DNA from 3 places in the Enterobacter sp. fkY84-1 genome. Region 1 is predicted to be linked to each of the others. Evidence: predicted binding sites of a transcription regulator. Region 1 holds the regulator's gene; each other region holds the start of a gene.
What was found. The regulator LexA, encoded in region 1, represses DNA repair genes until DNA is damaged. The targets are predictions, from matches to a motif close to TNCTGTATGTACATACAGNA.

Region 1 (6,189 bases):
GTTAGGGATACTCACCGCAAGCCCTGCCCCTGCCGTTGCGCGTGCGGTTTTGCCTTTGAGATAGTCCAGCTCATCGGCCAGATCTTTGGCCGCGCCCTGGAATTGATTAATGGAACCTAATGGATTGGTGATAATTTCTCGTGGCGTGAGATTATCAACCACATCCTTGTAGTGATTAATTTTGTCGTTGATGTTATCAATCTCGTCCTGAAGATTGTCTTCATCCGTGATTTGCGCGCCAACCGAAGGCAATATGACCGTCACATCATCGTCCGGTTTTGCCTTTGCCAGCAGCGCGGGGTTGATTAACGCCCCACTGCCATAGCTTCCCGAAGCCACGCCGGTGCCACCCATTGCGTCGCTGCGTGATTCTGTCCAGGTATTGGCTGCTCCCGCCTGATTTGCCATAAACAAGGAGACAGCAATGCTAACCACCGAAAATTTAAAATTTTTTTTCACAGTATGCCCGTTATAGTCTGTTATGAAATAACCCCTGTCTGTTATCACCCAAACAGGAACGAACTATTGCTGTGAATAAGTAGTAAAAGACCCGCTATTTCTTTCCCTAAGTAAAACTCCCTTACGGCCTGTTATATTTTGTGACGGCCCTCAATATTTATAGAAGAGGAAATTATTTTTTCCCAGGTTTTCCATCATGCGGTCCAAAAAACTGCGGGGGATGATCTACCCAGCGATCTTCCCGCGTGGCGGCATACACGGGGTTGAGCGGGTAGTAGATGCGGTTGTGCTTCTTGTTGGCCTCGCCAACGACCAGGAGCCGAACCTCATCGTCCGTGTTGTTGATAAAGGTATGACAGATGCCGGTTCCGGCGGGAAAGCCTACGCTGTCGCCAGGCTCCAGTTTCCACAAGTGGCCGTTAATCCAGGCTTCAGGGTAGCCTTCGAGCACGTAAACAAACTCTTCTTCGTCGCTCTCCGCATGCGGATAGGACGTTCTGCGCCCAGGCGGCAGGCGCTCATGATGGATGCCAATACGCCCGAGCCCAAGCTTGCGAGCCAGCGGTGCGCCAATGGAAAACAGCTCATCGCTGTCGGGGTAGGTCGAGTCATCCGCGCCTTCCACGTCGCGCCAGTGTCGAATGCAGTCAGGTCTTTTCATTCTGGTTCTCCCGGTTTTCGATGGGTCAGGTATAGCACAGACTGGCGGATCTCGGTGTTTTTAGCAGAACATGATAAAGTGAAGGTTTTCCGTCCTATAACATCCGGGGTGCTACATGGATAAGTCCACAAAAGAGCTGTTAGCGCAGGCCGAAAAGCTGTGTGCGCAACGCAATGTGCGCCTGACTCCGCAGCGCCTTGAAGTATTACGTCTGATGAGCCTGCAGCAGGGTGCCATCAGCGCCTACGATCTGCTGGATCTCCTCCGCGAAAGCGAGCCGCAGGCAAAGCCGCCGACGGTCTATCGCGCGCTGGATTTCCTGCTTGAACAAGGGTTCGTGCACAAGGTGGAATCCACCAACAGCTATGTGCTATGCCATCTGTTCGATCAGCCCACCCACACATCGGCGATGTTTATCTGTGACCGCTGCGGCGTGGTGAAAGAAGAGGCTGCGGAAGGCGTGGAAGATATTATGCATACGCTGGCAGCGAAAATGGGCTTTGCCCTGCGTCATAACGTGATTGAAGCGCACGGGCTCTGTTCCGCGTGCGTGGAGGTGGAAGCCTGTCGCCATCAGGACGCGTGTCAGCACGACCACTCTATCCTGGTGAAGAAAAAGCCGCGTTAGCGTCAAAAGCAAAGGCGGCTCATGGCCGCCCTCAGGGTGTACTTCCTTGTACTTTCGGGTGTAGCCCGGTTACCAGCGGTAGTCGTTGCGTTTTTCCCAGTCGCCCACTTCTTTTTCCGCCTGGTCTTTTGCGTAGCCGTAACGCTCCTGGATTTTACCGACAAGCTGATCGCGTTTACCTTCGATAACGGTCATGTCGTCATCCGTCAGCTTACCCCACTGTTCTTTCGCTTTACCTTTGAACTGCTTCCAGTTGCCGCCGATTTCGTCTTTATTCATCATCGTGTCCTCTTCGTTAAGCGTCGGGTCGTAACGTCCGTTACGTTCTTTTCTGCTGGACGTGATAATTATTGTAGTTAAGGATTCCGTGGTTAATTTCATATTCGGAATCTTTAACCGTCACGATATATCGGAGCGCGAGGGAAACCAGGTATTGTTTTGCCAGTGCCGGTGCCAGATAAACGCCAGCGATAACCCGCGCAGCGAGAGGAAGACGGCCAGGGCCAGCCACAGGCCATGATTACCCAGCCAGGGGAGCGTCAGCAGCGTCAGGCCAAATCCGGCCGCCGCGACAGCCATACTGTTGCGCATTTCGGCTCCGCGCGTCGCCCCAATAAACATGCCGTCCAGCAGATAACACCAGACGCCAACCACCGGTAAGACGACTTGCCAGATCAGATAGTGGCTCGCCAGCTCGCGCAGCGCAGGGAGAGAGGTAAGCAATGCAACGATTTGCTCACCGAAGCAGGCGTAAACCAGACCAAAGGCCAGCGCCACCAGCCCCGACTGACGGCAGGCAGCCCGCCACACCTCCCGAAGCTGCCCGCTTTCGCGCGCGCCGTACGCCTGCCCGGAATGCGCTTCAACCGCGTAGGCAAATCCGTCCAACGCATAGGCGGTAAAGGTCAGAAGCGTCATCAATACCGCATTCACCGCAACGATTTCCGGCCCCAGTCGAGCCCCGAAAACCGTCAGCGCACCAAAGCAGAGCTGAAGAAGAAGCGAGCGCAACATGATGTCACGGTTGAGCGCCAGCAGCTTACGGATATTGCCGCGCCATGCGGTTTTGAGCAGCGCCAGGGAGATCCCGCGCATGGCCAGCACACGCCGGACCATCCACAAGCCAATGATAAAGGTCCCGTATTCGGCAATCGCCGTCGCCAGCGCCGCGCCCTGCACGTTCATATGCAGACCCATGACCAGCCAGACGTCCAGAACAATGTTGAGCAGATTACCCACCACCAGCAAAATCACGGGCGCGCGGGCGTACTGCACGCCCAGTAGCCACCCCAGCAGAACCAGGTTTGCCAGCGAGGCGGGTGCGCTGAGCCAGCGGATTTCCAGGAACCGTCGCGCCTGCGCCAGTACCGCTTCGCTGCCACCGACGATATGAAGCGCAAGATCGATCAGGGGGGCCCGCAATACAACGATTAACGCACCCGCGCCAAGCGCGAGGATCAGCGGCTGCACCAGTGCGCGCGCCAGACGCAGCGGATCTTTCGCGCCATAAGCCTGTGCGGTAAGACCGGTGGTACTCATGCGCAAAAAGAGCAGCAGCATAAACAGGAAGCTGGTTGCCGTCGCGCCAATCGCCACGCCGCCAAGATAAACCGGTGAATCAAGATGGCCTATAACGGCAGTATCAACCAGCCCCAGCAAGGGCACGGTAATATTGGAGAAAATCATCGGCAGAGCAAGACGCCACAATGCCTTATCGGATGCCGTCAGCAGTGACATGAAAGATACCGGGAGTGGGGAATGAATCAGGCTACAGCGGTGCCATAGCCTGTCAGGAAGAGATTACAGCCATTCACCGTTGCGAATCACGCCTACCGCCAGACCTTCAATAGAGAAGCTCTGTTCGCGGAGGTCGACCACAATCGGGGTGAACTCGCTGTTTTCGGGCAGCAACTGAACAGTGTTACCCTGCTTTTTCAGACGCTTAACGGTCACTTCGTCATCAATGCGTGCGACCACGACCTGGCCGTTTCGCACGTCCTGGGTTTTATGCACCGCAAGCAGATCGCCATCAAGAATGCCGATGTCTTTCATCGACATGCCGCTGACGCGCAGCAGGAAATCAGCGCTCGGTTTGAACATGCCGGGATCGACCTGGTAGTGACCTTCAATATGCTGTTGTGCCAGCAGCGGCTCACCTGCAGCAACGCGGCCTATCAGCGGAATGCCCGTCTCTTCTTCCACCAGCAGGCGGATACCACGCGACGCGCCTGACACAATCTCAATCACACCCTTACGCGCCAGCGCTTTCAGGTGTTCCTCGGCAGCATTCGGAGAACGGAAGCCCAGACGCTGCGCGATTTCCGCACGCGTGGGTGGCATACCCGTCTGGCCGATATGATCCCGAATGAGATCAAACACCTCTTGCTGCCTGGTCGTTAACGCTTTCATTCCGCCCCCTGGGTGTATATACAGTTATGCTGTGAGTATATACAGTCAAAGGCGATTTTGGAACCAAAAACTGCACAAAAAACCAGGGACTTAATTATTCCTCGAGGCTCATCGGAAATGTGACCAAAGCAGGGTGACCCAGGTGATAACGGCAGTGATAATCGCCAGCAACACGGCAGCAGAGCCCATGTCTTTTGCACGGCCAGAAAGCTCATGGAAATCGGAACCAATGCGATCAACAACGGCCTCAATAGCGCTATTAAGAATTTCCACTATCATCACCAGAAGTACGGAACCGATAAGCAGTACGCGGGTAATCGCATCAACATCAAGGAAACAGGCGACGATCACCGCGATGATTGCGGCGACGCCCTCCTGGCGAAAAGCGGCTTCGTTGACCCATGCGGCACGGAAACCTTTCCATGAATAGCCGGCGGCTTTGATGATACGCGTTAACCCAGTGGTATTATTGGCCATTAAAAGAACCTTTTTTAAAAAAGAGCGTCATTAACATGAGGCGGAGCGCGTTTCGCTACAGCCTGAAGTATGACGGGTAACAACAGAAATTTTGCGCGCTTTCTGTTATCCTTGCGCCGCAATTGCATTATTAACCAGAGGCTTTACATCGTTTATGTCCGGCTGGCCACGAATTTACTACAAATTACTTAATTTACCATTAAGCATCCTGGTAAAAAGCAAGTCTATCCCAGCAGAACCCGCGCTGGAACTGGGGCTCGATACGTCGCGCCCCATTATGTACGTTTTGCCTTATAACTCGAAGGCAGACTTACTGACGCTTCGCGCCCAGTGTCTGGCGCATGACTTACCTGACCCGCTTGAACCGCTGGAAGTTGACGGTACGCTGCTCCCGCGCTACGTCTTCATCCACGGCGGGCCGCGCGTGTTTACCTATTACACGCCGAAAGAAGAGTCCATCAAGCTGTTCCATGACTATCTCGATCTGCACCGCAGCAACCCCGATCTGGATGTGCAGATGGTGCCGGTATCGGTGATGTTTGGTCGTCGTCCGGGTCGTGAAAAAGGCGAAGAGAATCCGCCGCTGCGCATGCTTAACGGCATCCAGAAGTTCTTCGCGGTCTCCTGGCTGGGACGCGACAGCTTCGTGCGCTTCTCCCCTTCCGTTTCGCTGCGTCGCATGGCGGACGAGCACGGCACCGACAAGATCATCGCGCAAAAACTGGCGCGCGTGGCGCGTATGCACTTCGCCCGTCAGCGCCTGGCGGCCGTAGGGCCACGCCTCCCGGCGCGTCAGGACCTGTTCAACAAGCTATTGGCTTCAAAAGCGATTGCCCGCGCCGTTGAAGATGAAGCGCGCAGCAAGAAAATTTCGCATGAGAAAGCTCAGCAGAACGCCATTGCGCTGATGGAAGAGATCGCAGCGAACTTCTCTTACGAGATGATTCGCCTGTCCGATCGTATTCTCGGCTTTACCTGGAACCGCCTGTATCAGGGTATCAACGTCCATAACGCCGAGCGCGTGCGTCAGCTGGCGCACGATGGCCATGAGATTGTCTATGTCCCCTGCCACCGCAGCCACATGGACTACCTGCTCCTTTCCTACGTGCTCTATCACCAGGGGCTGGTGCCACCGCACATCGCAGCCGGTATCAACCTGAACTTCTGGCCCGCGGGCCCGATTTTCCGCCGCCTGGGCGCGTTCTTTATTCGTCGTACCTTCAAGGGCAACAAGCTCTACTCCACCGTGTTCCGCGAGTATCTGGGCGAGCTGTTCAGCCGCGGCTATTCCGTGGAGTACTTCGTGGAGGGCGGTCGTTCCCGTACCGGTCGTCTGCTCGATCCGAAGACCGGCACGCTGTCGATGACCATCCAGGCCATGCTGCGCGGAGGTACCCGTCCGATCACGCTGGTGCCTATCTACATCGGCTACGAGCACGTGATGGAAGTGGGCACGTACGCGAAAGAGCTGCGTGGCGCGACCAAAGAGAAAGAGAGCCTGCCGCAGATGCTGCGCGGCTTGAGCAAGCTGCGCAATCTCGGTCAGGGCTACGTG
Region 2 (6,189 bases), 1.6 Mb from region 1:
CGCATACAGGCTCAGCGACGGATCTTTCTTCACGCCGTTAACCTCTTTCGGCGGAGCAAGGTTACGTTGCTCATCGGTCAGCGTAATGCCCAGGTTATCCGCGACGCTCTGGGCAAGCTGAATATCAATATGCGCCAGCTGATCGACCACGCGCTCGCGGATGTAGGTGCGCACCACTTTACTCAGCTCGAAGCTGAAACCGCCGATGATGTGCTGTTGCTCAATCGGCGTCTGGCTGTTCCAGAACAGGCGAGGGTGGGCGTAATACTCACCGAACGAGGGGCTGCGCTCGCGAATTTTATTGCCATCGATACGCTCCTGATACGATTCGAATCCACCGCGTTTCGGTCCGGGAGGCGTTTCACGCGGCCAGTTATCGTTGATGGAGTTCGGCTCATAGTTTGCCGGGTTGGTATCAATATCCTGACGGTGCATCCCGTCGCGCTGGAAGTTGTGATACGGGCAGGTTGGGCGGTTAATCGGAATTTCGTGGAAGTTCGGCCCGCCGAGTCGGCTAATCTGCGTATCGGTATAGGAGAAAAGGCGTCCCTGCAGGAGCGGATCGTTGGTGAAGTCCAGCCCCGGCACGATATGCCCCGGGTGGAACGCGGCCTGCTCGTTTTCGGCAAAGAAGTTATCCGGGTTGCGGTTGAGCACCATTTTACCCACCAGCTGCACCGGTACCAGCTCTTCCGGGATCAGCTTCGTCGGGTCCAGAAGGTCGAAATCGAACTTAAATTCGTCCTCTTCCGGGATGAGCTGCAGGCCCAGCTCGTATTCCGGGAAGTCGCCCGCTTCAATGGATTCCCAGAGCTCGCGGCGATGGAAGTCCGGATCGCGCCCGGTCAGCTTCTGCGCCTCGTCCCACACCAGCGAGGCTTTACCCGCCACCGGCTTCCAGTGGAAACGGACAAACGTGGCTTTCCCCTCGGCGTTGATCATTCGGAAGGTATGGATGCCGAACCCCTCCATGGTGCGGTAGCTGCGGGGGATCCCGCGGTCTGACATCGCCCACATCACGTTGTGTAAGGTTTCAGGCTGCAGGGAGACATAGTCCCAGAAGGTGTCGTGCGCACTTTGTCCCTGCGGTATGGCCCAGTGGGGCTCCGGTTTTACCGCATGGACAAAGTCAGGAAATTTATGCGCGTCCTGAATGAAAAACACCGGCGTGTTATTGCCGACCAGATCGAAAATCCCCTCTTCGGTATAAAACTTGGTGGCAAAGCCGCGGATATCCCGGACGGTGTCTGCCGAACCTGCGCCGCCCTGCACGGTGGAGAAACGCACAAATACCGGGGTAATTTTATCCGGGTCGGAGAGGAAGTCCGCTTTGGTGATCGCCTTCAGGCTCTTGTAGGGCTGAAAATAGCCGTGCGCAGCGGAACCGCGTGCGTGGACGATGCGTTCCGGTATCCGCTCGTGGTCAAAATGGGTGATTTTTTCCCGCAGAATGAAGTCTTCCAGCAGGGTTGGCCCGCGCGAGCCTGCGCGAAGTGAGTTCTGATCGTCAGCAATGCGCACGCCCTGATTGGTGGTGAGCGCAAAACCTTCGCCGCCTTTACGGTGTGGCTCAAGCGATTTCAGCTTATCGTTTCCCGTATCCGGGGATTTCATGCTTCCCGGTGCGGTAGGCTGTTCGCCTGGTGCGGAAGGGCCCGGGGAGGGGCGGTGAGAGCCGTCTGCAGGGGCGAGAGAGTCCATGCCCGGTTGAGATTCTTCAGTGCCATGAATCGGTGATTGATGTGTTTTATCTTTGTTCGACATTGCACGCTTCTCCTTTATCCATTGCTAAAAACCCTATTAAGGATAGAACAATGTCGTGAGATGGCTCGCGAACTAAGAGTTTTCACATGCCATCATTAACGAAAGGAGCCATCTCACCCACTCGGAGCGCGACGGAAGGCAGCAGGATCGGCTATGATAGAATTTTCCTGCTTCAAGAATTTGCTTTAGTGAATCCGTCGCTTATGAAACCTCTTCGTCAACAAAACCGCCAGGTTATTAGCTATGTGCCCCGCGTTGAGCCCGCGCCGCCAGACCATGCCCTGAAAGTGGAGGGTTTTCGCGATGTGTGGCAGTTACGGGGGAAATACGTGGCCTTTGTGCTAATCGGCGAGCATTTCCGTCGCTCTCCCACCTTTACGGTGCCGGAGTCCGCACAGCGGTGGGCGATGCAGATCCGCCAGGATGAAGAGGTTGAAGAATAACAGCCATAAAAAAACCGCCTGTTGGCGGTTTTTTTATATCTACAGCGATTAACGATGCGCCAGTTCGGCGTCGTCTTCACTTTCCAGAATCGCTTTGTCGGTCTGCTTCAGCCACTGGCTGGTCAGCGTACCGGCGGTCATAGAGCCGCTGACGTTCAGCGCGGTACGGCCCATGTCGATCAGCGGCTCAACGGAGATCAGCAGGGCAACCAGCGTCACGGGCAGACCCAGCGCAGGCAGCACAATCAGCGCGGCGAAGGTAGCACCGCCGCCAACGCCCGCAACGCCTGCGGAGCTTACGGTGACGATCCCGACCAGCGTGGCGATCCAGACCGGATCCAGCGGGTTGATGCCGACTGTAGGAGCAACCATTACCGCCAGCATCGCCGGGTACAGACCCGCACAGCCGTTCTGACCAATGGTGGCACCAAAGGAGGCAGAGAAGCTGGCGATGGATTCAGGCACGCCCAGACGACGAGTCTGTGCTTCAACGTTCAGCGGAATAGACGCGGCGCTGGAACGGCTGGTGAAGGCAAAGGTCAGTACCGGCCAGACCTTACGGAAGTATTTCAGCGGGCTGACGCCGTTCACGCCCAGCAGGATGCCGTGCACCACGAACATAATGCCAAGGCCCAGGTAAGAGGCGACAACGAAGCTGCCCAGCTTAATGATGTCCTGCAGGTTAGAGCCGGCAACCACTTTGGTCATCAGCGCCAGCACGCCGTAAGGGGTGAGCTGCATGACCAGACGAACCAGCTTCATCACCCAGCTTTGCAGGGTATCAATCGCGGTCAGCACGCGTTCGCCTTTTGGCGCATCGTCTTTCAGCAGCTTCAGCGCCGCCACGCCCAGGAACGCGGCGAAAATAACCACGCTGATGATGGAGGTTGGGCTCGCACCGGTCAGGTCAGCAAACGGGTTCTTCGGAATGAAGGAGAGCACCATCTGCGGCACGGTCAGGTCAGCTACTTTACCCACGTAGTTGGTCTGAATTGCGGTCAGACGTGCCGTTTCAGCGGTCCCCTGAACCAGACCTTCTGCGGTCAGGCCAAACAGGTTAGTGACCAGCACACCCACCAGCGCGGCAATCAGCGTGGTGAACAGTAGCGTACCAATGGTCAGGAAACTGATTTTTCCCAACTGGGTCGCGTTATGCAGGCGGGCAACGGCGCTCAGAATAGAGGCGAATACCAGCGGCATAACGATCATCTGCAGCAGCTGAACATAGCCGTTACCGACAATGTTGAACCACTGAATGGAATCTTTCAGTACTGGATTATCGGAGCCATAAATAGCCTGTAATGCCAGACCAAATACGACACCCATGGCCAGACCAACCAGCACCTTTTTCGCCAGGCTCCACTGTTTATGGCGCGCCTGCGCGAGAAGCAATAGCAATACAACGAACACAACGACGTTCGCGATGAGTGGAAAATTCATCCCCGTTCTCCTGATTTATTATCGGGTCGGTTTTTACCGATCCTGTTGGCGGAAGGTTAGCAGAAGTGTGATGTCGCGCTTATATCCAAATGGAATGGGTTATGACAAATGGGATAGTTTTGTTGGTTTACTGTTCAATCTGGTGGTGAATAAAGCGATTGAACTGAAATTGCAGCGAATTAATCATCTGGGAAGACCAGCGGACTGCACTGTTTTCGGGCAACGTTTGCGGCATCCAGACGGCGTAAGCAAACAGCGCCATGCACAAGACGCGCTCAAGCTGGTTCCCTTTCTGCGGTGCCAGGATAGGAAAACGGAAGCGCCAGCGGCAGGGCCACAGCAGCGGTACGCCCGCAGGCGTCAGCATATCGGCCAGAATATGGCTCAGATAGCCCAGCACCATCCCCTGAATGGCATCGGCGGGGACGATCCAGCTTTCGGGCACTTTTAAATAGAAAAGCGTCAGCAGGCCAAACACGGCCAGCAGGCTGTGCGTAAACCCCCGGTGGCCGAACGCGCGGGCGATGGGTTTTGACACCCACTTCAGGCGCTGACCGAGGAAGGACTTGGGATGGTCAATGTCGGGCAGCAGACAGGTCAAAACGGCGGAAGGGACGATATGCCACCAGTCCCCCTGTGCCAGCACGGGGGTAAGTTCAGCGTTTTTGGCAAATACTGCGCACGCGATAGAAAAAAGCAGGTGGCCTTCCGCCGTCATGATAAAACCCATAAAACTGTCAATTCATACAGTATAGGGTTTTTATACAGTAGGCGGAAGAGGTGACGGTGTAACTGTTTGTCACAAACTGCAGGAGGGTCTTAACCGCCCCGCAGGTGATGCGCCGTGAGTTCTGCCAGTGAAATCAGCTTCACATCGGCAAGGGCAAACCGGGGATCGTGGCGGCCTTCTTCCGCAGGCACCACAATGGAGCGCATCCGCGCGGCTTTAGACGCTATCATGCCGTTAACGGAATCTTCCAGCGCAACGCAGTTGAGGGGATCCACGCCGAGCTTAGCGGCACAGTCGAGATAGACCTGCGGGTGCGGCTTGCTGTAAGGCAATTTCTCAGCGGACGCCAGCGCGTCGAAACTGTCGCGCAGTTCAAACATGATGAGTACTTTTTCCAGCATATGCAGCGGTGACGCCGAGGCCAGGCCGACCTTGAGCCCCTGGGCTTTACACAGCGCGACGGCCTCACGTACGCCGGGCAGCAGCGGCTTGCTCTCTTCTACCAGCGAAATGGCGCGGCTGATAATGCGCGCGGTCACTTCATCACGACCCGGTCCAGCCCACGGCTGTTGGGCAAACCACAGGTCAACCACCATATCGATGCGCAGGCCCAGCGTATCGGGAAGTTCATTACGGCGGCTGATATCCACGCCCAGGCTGGCCATGACCTCCAGTTCGGCGCGATCCCACAACGGTTCGGAATCGATCAGTAATCCATCCATGTCAAAAATTGCGGCAAGAATTTGGCGCGGTGTCGACATCACAACGTCTCCTTATCCAGGGTGTTCGACAGACGATAAGTGCTAAGCACACTCTGCAATTTAGCATATTGCTTTTAAAGAGCGGGCGAAATTGATGACCAGCAGGTAGACTTAGGCACAAATAACGCGTCTTTATGAAGAGGAACTGATGACGTATCAACAAGCTGGACGCATTGCGGTCTTAAAACGTATTGCTGGCTGGGTGATTTTTATTCCTGCCGTCATTTCTACGCTGATTTCTGTACTCAAATTTATGTACGATCACAGCGAAAAACAGCCGGGTATCAATGCGGTTATGCTTGATTTTGCGCATGTGATGATTGAGATGATGCGTTTTAATACGCCATTCTTGAATGTCTTCTGGTTTAACTCACCGACCCCGGATTTTCAGCATCAGCTGAATATCGGCTTTTGGGTGATCTACGCCCTGATCTTTGTTGCGCTGGCGCTGCAGGCCTCTGGCGCGCGAATGAGCCGTCAGACGCGCTTCTTACGCGAGGGCGTCGAGGACCAGCTCATTCTGGAGCAGGCCAAAGGCCCGGAAGGCATGAGCCGGGAGCAGATTGAATCCCGCATTGTTGTGCCGCGTCACACCATTTTCCTGCAAATTTTTCCGCTCTATATCCTTCCCGTGATTATCATTGTGGCAGGATACTTCTTCTTCTCACTGCTCGGTTTTCTGTAACCGATACGGGTGGCGGCAAGTCCACCCGTTCGCGTCTCAGGCGGCAAGCATGCGCTCAAGCGCTCGCTGGGCGTTAACCAGGTGTTCCCCACCAAAAAGTATGGCGCGGTTCATCAGCGTATAAAGCTGATACACCGGTTGACGATCGAGGAAGCCGGGCGGCAGGGGGGAAACCGACTGATACCCGTCGTATATCTGCGGCGGTTGTTCTGGGTGCAGCGGCAGCATGGCAAGGTCGCACTCACGGTCGCCCCAGTAGCAGGCCGGGTCGAAGATATAGGGGCCGTTGGGCCCCAGCGCGCAGTTATCGGACCACAAATCACCGTGGAGCAGAGACGCCTGAGGCTGGTGAGAGGCCAGACGTTG
Region 3 (6,189 bases), 610 kb from region 1:
GCGAAACGCTGGTGAACAACGCGACGGGTCAGCCTGTAACCTGGTTTGATGCCTTTATTGGCAACATTCCGGGTTCCATTGGTGAAGTTTCAACGCTGATGATTTTGATTGGTGGAGCGATCATCCTGTTTGGGCGCGTGGCCTCCTGGCGAATTGTGGCGGGCGTGATGATCGGCATGGTGCTGACCGCAACGATGTTCAACGTTATCGGTTCGACCACCAACCCAATGTTCTCCATGCCCTGGTACTGGCATCTGGTACTGGGTGGCTTCGCGTTTGGCATGATGTTCATGGCAACCGACCCCGTCTCAGCCTCGTTTACGGACAAAGGTAAATGGAGCTATGGCGTGCTCATTGGCGCGATGTGTGTCCTGATCCGCGTGGTCAACCCGGCGTACCCGGAAGGAATGATGCTGGCCATTCTGTTTGCCAACCTGTTTGCGCCACTCTTCGATTACCTGGTGGTGCGGGCCAACATTAAGCGGAGGAAGGCGCGTGGCTGAAGTTAAAAATAACGACAGTATCAGCAAAACGCTGCTGGTGGTGCTGGTGCTCTGTCTGGTCTGTTCGATTGTCGTGGCCGGCTCTGCCGTGGGGTTAAAACCCCTGCAGCAGGCGCAACGTGCGCTGGATAAACAGCGCAACATACTGGCCGTGGCCGGGTTGATGCAGGAAGGGATGAGTGCAGACGACGTCTCGGCGGTATTTGCGGAGCGTATTTCACCGCGTCTGGTGGATTTGAAAACAGGCCAGCTGCTGGATAAAGATCCGGCGAAGTATAACCAGGCGCTGGCGCTGAAAGATCCGCAGATGAGCCTGACGCTCGAGGCATCGCAAGATCCCGCCGGGATTAAGCGCCGCAGCAATCTCGCCGAAATTTATCTGGTGCGTGACCCCCAAAAACGCATTCAGGAAGTGGTGCTTCCTGTCTACGGCAACGGCCTGTGGTCAATGATGTATGCCTTTGTGGCGCTTGATACGGATGGCCGTACCGTAAAAGGCATTACGTATTACGACCAGGGCGAAACGCCGGGGCTGGGGGGCGAAGTAGAAAACCCGAACTGGCGGGCACAGTTTATCGGTAAGAAAGTGCTCGACGATAACGGTCTGCCTGCGCTGAAGGTGATGAAAGGGGCGGCACGTCCCGGTGACGACTACGCCGTCGACGGGCTGTCCGGCGCCACGCTCACCTCCAAAGGCGTGCAGCACAGTTTTGATTTCTGGATGGGCGAGCTGGGTTTTGGTCCTTTCCTGAAAAACGTACGTGAAGGAGCGCTGAACAATGGCTGATACCGGTGAACTGAAAGAAGTCAAAAAGGTGCTCATTGGCCCACTGCTGGCCAATAACCCGATCACGCTGCAGGTGCTGGGCGTCTGTTCAGCCCTGGCGGTGACGACCAAGCTGGAAACGGCGGTGGTGATGACGCTGGCGGTCACGCTGGTCACGGCATTTTCGAGCATGTTTATCTCGATGATCCGCCACCACATTCCCAACAGCGTGAGGATCATCGTGCAGATGGCGATCATCGCCTCGCTGGTGATCGTGGTCGATCAACTGCTGCGCGCCTTCGCCTATGAAACCTCCAAACAGCTCTCGGTGTTTGTCGGGCTGATCATCACCAACTGTATTGTGATGGGGCGCGCGGAAGCCTACGCCATGAAAATGCCGCCGCTGGCGAGTTTTATGGACGGTATCGGTAACGGCCTCGGCTACGGTGTGATCCTGCTGACCGTTGGCTTCCTGCGTGAGCTCATTGGCAGCGGTAAGCTGTTTGGCATCACGGTGCTGGACACGGTGCAAAACGGTGGATGGTATCTGCCAAACGGCCTGTTCCTGCTGGCTCCCAGCGCATTTTTCATCATCGGTTTGTTGATCTGGCTGATTCGTACCTTGAGACCAGAACAGCAGGAAAAGGAGTAACCGACGATGGCTCATTACCTGAGTTTGTTTGTGCGCGCGGTGTTTGTTGAAAACATGGCGCTCGCGTTTTTCCTCGGCATGTGTACGTTCCTTGCGGTGTCCAAAAAAGTGTCGACGGCATTTGGGCTGGGTATCGCGGTCACCGTGGTGCTTGGCTTATCTGTACCGATTAACAATCTGGTCTACAACTTTGTGCTGCGGGACGGCGCGCTGGTGGAAGGGGTTGACCTCAGCTTCCTGAACTTCATCACCTTTATTGGCGTGATTGCCGCGCTGGTGCAAATCCTGGAGATGATCCTCGATAAGTACTTCCCGTCGCTGTACAACGCGCTGGGGATCTTCCTGCCGCTGATCGCGGTGAACTGCGCCATCTTCGGCGGCGTCTCGTTTATGGTTCAGCGTGATTACAACTTCAGTGAATCTGTGGTGTACGGTTTCGGCTCCGGCATCGGGTGGATGCTGGCGATTGTCACCATGGCGGGGATCCGCGAAAAAATGAAATATGCCAACGTGCCTGCAGGCCTGCGTGGCTTAGGGATCACCTTTATCACCACCGGGCTGATGGCGCTGGGCTTCATGTCCTTCTCCGGTGTGCAGCTATAAGGGCTAACAGATGGAAATTATTCTTGGCGTGGTGATGTTCACGCTGATTGTACTGGTGCTGTCAGGGCTCATTCTGGCGGCGCGCGCGAAGCTGGTGAATTCCGGCGACGTGGTGATTGATATTAACGACGATCCGCAGAATCAGATCCGCACGCCTGCGGGAGATAAGCTGCTCAACACGCTGTCCGGTAACGGTATTTTTGTCTCCTCGGCCTGCGGCGGCGGCGGCTCCTGCGGGCAGTGCCGCGTGACGGTAAAAGAGGGTGGCGGCGATATTCTGCCCACCGAGCTGTCGCATATCACAAAGCGTGAGGCAAAAGAGGGCTGCCGTCTGGCCTGTCAGGTCGCAGTGCGTCAGAACATGAAGATTGAACTGCCGGAAGAGATTTTCGGCGTCAAAAAATGGGAATGTGAAGTTATCTCTAATGATAACAAAGCTACCTTTATCAAAGAGCTGAAGCTGCGGGTGCCGGAAGGGGAAGATGTCCCGTTCCGCGCCGGAGGATACATTCAGATTGAGTGCCCTGAGCATACCGTGGCGTATGCGGACTTTGACGTTCCGCAGGCGTACCGCGCCGACTGGGACAAATTCAATCTCTTCCGCTTTGTATCTGAGGTGAAAGAGCCGACGCTGCGCGCCTACTCGATGGCCAACTACCCGGAAGAGAAGGGTATTATTATGCTCAACGTGCGTATCGCCACGCCGCCACCGAATGTGCCGGATGCGCCGCCGGGCGTGATGTCATCATACATCTGGTCCCTGAAGCCGGGCGATAAGGTGACCATCTCCGGCCCGTTCGGTGAGTTCTTCGCGAAAGATACCGACGCGGAAATGGTCTTTATCGGCGGCGGTGCCGGCATGGCCCCGATGCGCTCGCACATCTTTGACCAGCTCAAGCGGATCGGCAGCAAGCGTAAAATCAGCTTCTGGTACGGGGCGCGTTCGCTGCGTGAGATGTTCTACGATGATGAGTTTGAACAGCTGGCGCGTGAAAACCCGAACTTTACCTTCCACGTGGCGCTCTCCGATCCGCAGCCGGAAGATAACTGGACGGGCTATACGGGGTTCATCCACAACGTGCTGTATGAAAACTACCTTAAACAGCACCCGGCTCCCGAGGACTGCGAGTTCTATATGTGTGGTCCGCCGATGATGAACGCCGCCGTGATTAAGATGCTGAAAGATCTCGGCGTCGAAGATGAGAACATCATGCTCGATGACTTTGGAGGCTGATGATGCTGACGTTTCTGGCAACCTTTGTGGTTTTTGTACTTGTCATCTTTGGCATGTCTTTAGGCTGGATCGTTAAGCGGAAAAGCATTCAGGGCAGCTGCGGCGGTATTTCCTCCATTGGCATGGAGAAGGTCTGCGACTGCCCGGAACCGTGCGACGCCCGCAAAAAACGCATGGCGCGCGAGCAGCAGCGCATTATTTAAGTTTTTGTAGGCCGGGTAAGGCAAAGCCGCCACCCGGCATTCTTACATCTGCTTCTCAATCCTCATTTGTTTACTGTATACTTATCCAGTGATGAGTGAGGGCTTACTATGCGCAAAATAATCCATGTTGATATGGACTGCTTTTTTGCCGCAGTGGAGATGCGAGACAACCCAGCGCTGCGGGATATTCCCATCGCCATTGGCGGCAGCCGCGTTCAGCGTGGCGTTATCAGCACCGCCAACTACCCTGCGCGCAAATTTGGCGTGCGTAGCGCCATGCCGACGGCGATGGCCTTAAAGCTTTGCCCTCATCTCACGCTTCTGCCCGGGCGGTTCGACGCCTATAAAGAGGCTTCCCTTCATATTCGGGAAATCTTCTCCCGCTATACCTCTTTGATAGAACCGCTGTCGCTGGACGAAGCCTATCTCGATGTGACCGACAGCGTGCACTGCCACGGCTCCGCCACGCTGATGGCGCAGGAGATCCGCCAGACGATTTTCAACGAGCTGAATCTGACGGCATCTGCAGGGGTCGCGCCCGTTAAATTCCTTGCCAAAATCGCTTCGGATTTAAATAAGCCCAACGGCCAGTACGTCATTACGCCGGAAGAGGTGCCTGCATTTTTAAAAACGCTGCCGCTTGGCAAAATCCCCGGCGTCGGGAAAGTCTCCGCCGCAAAGCTGGAAAGCATGGGATTACGCACCTGCGAAGACGTGCAGCGAAGCGACCTCGCCATGCTGCTCAAGCGCTTCGGGAAGTTTGGCCGCGTGCTGTGGGAGCGCAGCCAGGGGATTGACGATCGCGATGTGAACAGCGAACGGCTGCGGAAATCCGTCGGCGTCGAGCGAACCCTCATTGAAGATATTCATGACTGGTCCGAATGCGAAACCATTATCACGGAACAGCTTTATCCTGAGCTGGAACGACGCTTAAGCAAGGTAAAACCGGACCTGCTGATTGCCCGTCAGGGCATCAAGCTCAAATTCAACGATTTTCAGCAGACCACGCAGGAACACGTCTGGCCGCGTCTTAATAAAGACGATCTTATCGCGACGGCAAAAAAGGCATGGGAAGAGCGCAGGGGCGGGCGAGGGGTGAGGCTGGTGGGATTGCACGTCACGCTGCTGGATCCGCAGTTAGAGCGACAGCTGGTATTAGGATTGTAAAAAAGCCCGGTGCGCTACGCTTACCGGGCCTGGGTTTTTCACCCTATCCCTGTGGGAGAGGGTTGGGATGAGGGTATTACTTAACTGGGATCGCCTTCAGCAGTTCAGTCAGCAGCGTCCAGTAGTGACCGACGCTTTCGATATGAACCTGCTCATCCGGCGAGTGCGGGCCGGTAATGGTTGGCCCGATGGACACCATATCCATATCCGGATACGGTTTCTTGAACAGACCGCATTCCAGACCCGCGTGGATCACCTGAATGTTCGGCGTGCTGTTGAACAGACGCTGGTAGGTTTCACGCACCAGTGCCATCACCGGAGAGCTTGCATCCGGCTGCCAGCCCGGGTAGCTGCCTTTAGCGGAGGTTTTTGCGCCCGCCAGCGTACCCAGAGATTCCAGCATGCTCACCACATACTCTTTACCGCTGTCGATAAGGGAGCGGATCAGGCAGATGATCTCCGCGCTGTCGTCGCTCATGGTCACCACGCCCACGTTCAGTGAGGTTTCCACTACGCCTTTCGCCACGTCAGAGTTGCGGATTACGCCGTTTGGCGTCGCGTTCAGCAGCTGAACGAAGGTGTCACGAGACTGCACGGTCAGCGCGGCTTTATCCGTGGAGACGGATTCCAGCACCACGGTCAGGTTCTTCTCTTTCGCCGACAGTTCGTTTTTCAGGATATCCAGGTACACGGTGGAGAGTTTTTTCAGCTCGTCGGCTTTTGCCGCTGGAACCGCTACGGTGGCGAAGGCTTCGCGCGGGATCGCGTTGCGCAGGGTACCGCCGTTGAAGTCTACCAGACGCAGATCCAGCTCGGCCGCATGGCCTGCCAGGAAGCGTGCCAGCAGCTTGTTGGCGTTACCCAGACCCAGATGAATATCACCGCCGGAGTGGCCGCCTTTCAGCCCTTTCAGCGTCAGCTTGAAGGTCTGGAAACCGGCAGGAATCGCTTCGCGTGACAGCGGCAGGGTAGAGATGAAATCAATCCCGCCCGCGCAGCCCATGTAGATCTCGCCTTCTTCTTCGGAGTCGGTGTTGATCAGGATATCCGCCTGCAGCCAG

Region 2: ACEPLT_RS08965 (metal-dependent hydrolase) is a predicted target of LexA. The motif match lies at 4,380-4,399, and genes of this name have one in related genera.
Region 3: dinB (DNA polymerase IV) is a predicted target of LexA. The motif match lies at 4,033-4,052, and genes of this name have one in related genera.

What each region holds. Positions count from the first base shown of each region.
Region 1 covers NZ_CP169393.1:308,046-314,234, reverse strand. Annotated here, with positions in the region: gene ACEPLT_RS01435 (conjugal transfer protein TraF) at 1-459, opposite strand, end outside; gene ACEPLT_RS01430 (cupin domain-containing protein) at 632-1,120, opposite strand; gene zur (zinc uptake transcriptional repressor Zur) at 1,236-1,748, shown strand; gene ACEPLT_RS01420 (CsbD family protein) at 1,818-2,027, opposite strand; gene dinF (MATE family efflux transporter DinF) at 2,148-3,485, opposite strand; gene lexA (transcriptional repressor LexA) at 3,549-4,157, opposite strand; gene ACEPLT_RS01405 (diacylglycerol kinase) at 4,266-4,634, opposite strand; gene plsB (glycerol-3-phosphate 1-O-acyltransferase PlsB) at 4,789-6,189, shown strand, end outside.
Region 2 covers NZ_CP169393.1:1,883,819-1,890,007, forward strand. Annotated here, with positions in the region: gene katE (catalase HPII) at 1-1,764, opposite strand, end outside; gene cedA (cell division activator CedA) at 1,932-2,207, shown strand; gene tcyP (cystine/sulfocysteine:cation symporter) at 2,256-3,647, opposite strand; gene ACEPLT_RS08965 (metal-dependent hydrolase) at 3,775-4,365, opposite strand; gene hxpB (hexitol phosphatase HxpB) at 4,467-5,138, opposite strand; gene ACEPLT_RS08975 (YniB family protein) at 5,287-5,823, shown strand; gene ACEPLT_RS08980 (fructosamine kinase family protein) at 5,860-6,189, opposite strand, start outside.
Region 3 covers NZ_CP169393.1:913,694-919,882, forward strand. Annotated here, with positions in the region: gene ACEPLT_RS04265 (NADH:ubiquinone reductase (Na(+)-transporting) subunit B) at 1-503, shown strand, start outside; gene ACEPLT_RS04270 (Na(+)-translocating NADH-quinone reductase subunit C) at 496-1,290, shown strand; gene ACEPLT_RS04275 (NADH:ubiquinone reductase (Na(+)-transporting) subunit D) at 1,283-1,921, shown strand; gene nqrE (NADH:ubiquinone reductase (Na(+)-transporting) subunit E) at 1,928-2,524, shown strand; gene nqrF (NADH:ubiquinone reductase (Na(+)-transporting) subunit F) at 2,535-3,758, shown strand; gene nqrM ((Na+)-NQR maturation NqrM) at 3,758-3,961, shown strand; gene dinB (DNA polymerase IV) at 4,070-5,128, shown strand; gene pepD (cytosol nonspecific dipeptidase) at 5,205-6,189, opposite strand, start outside.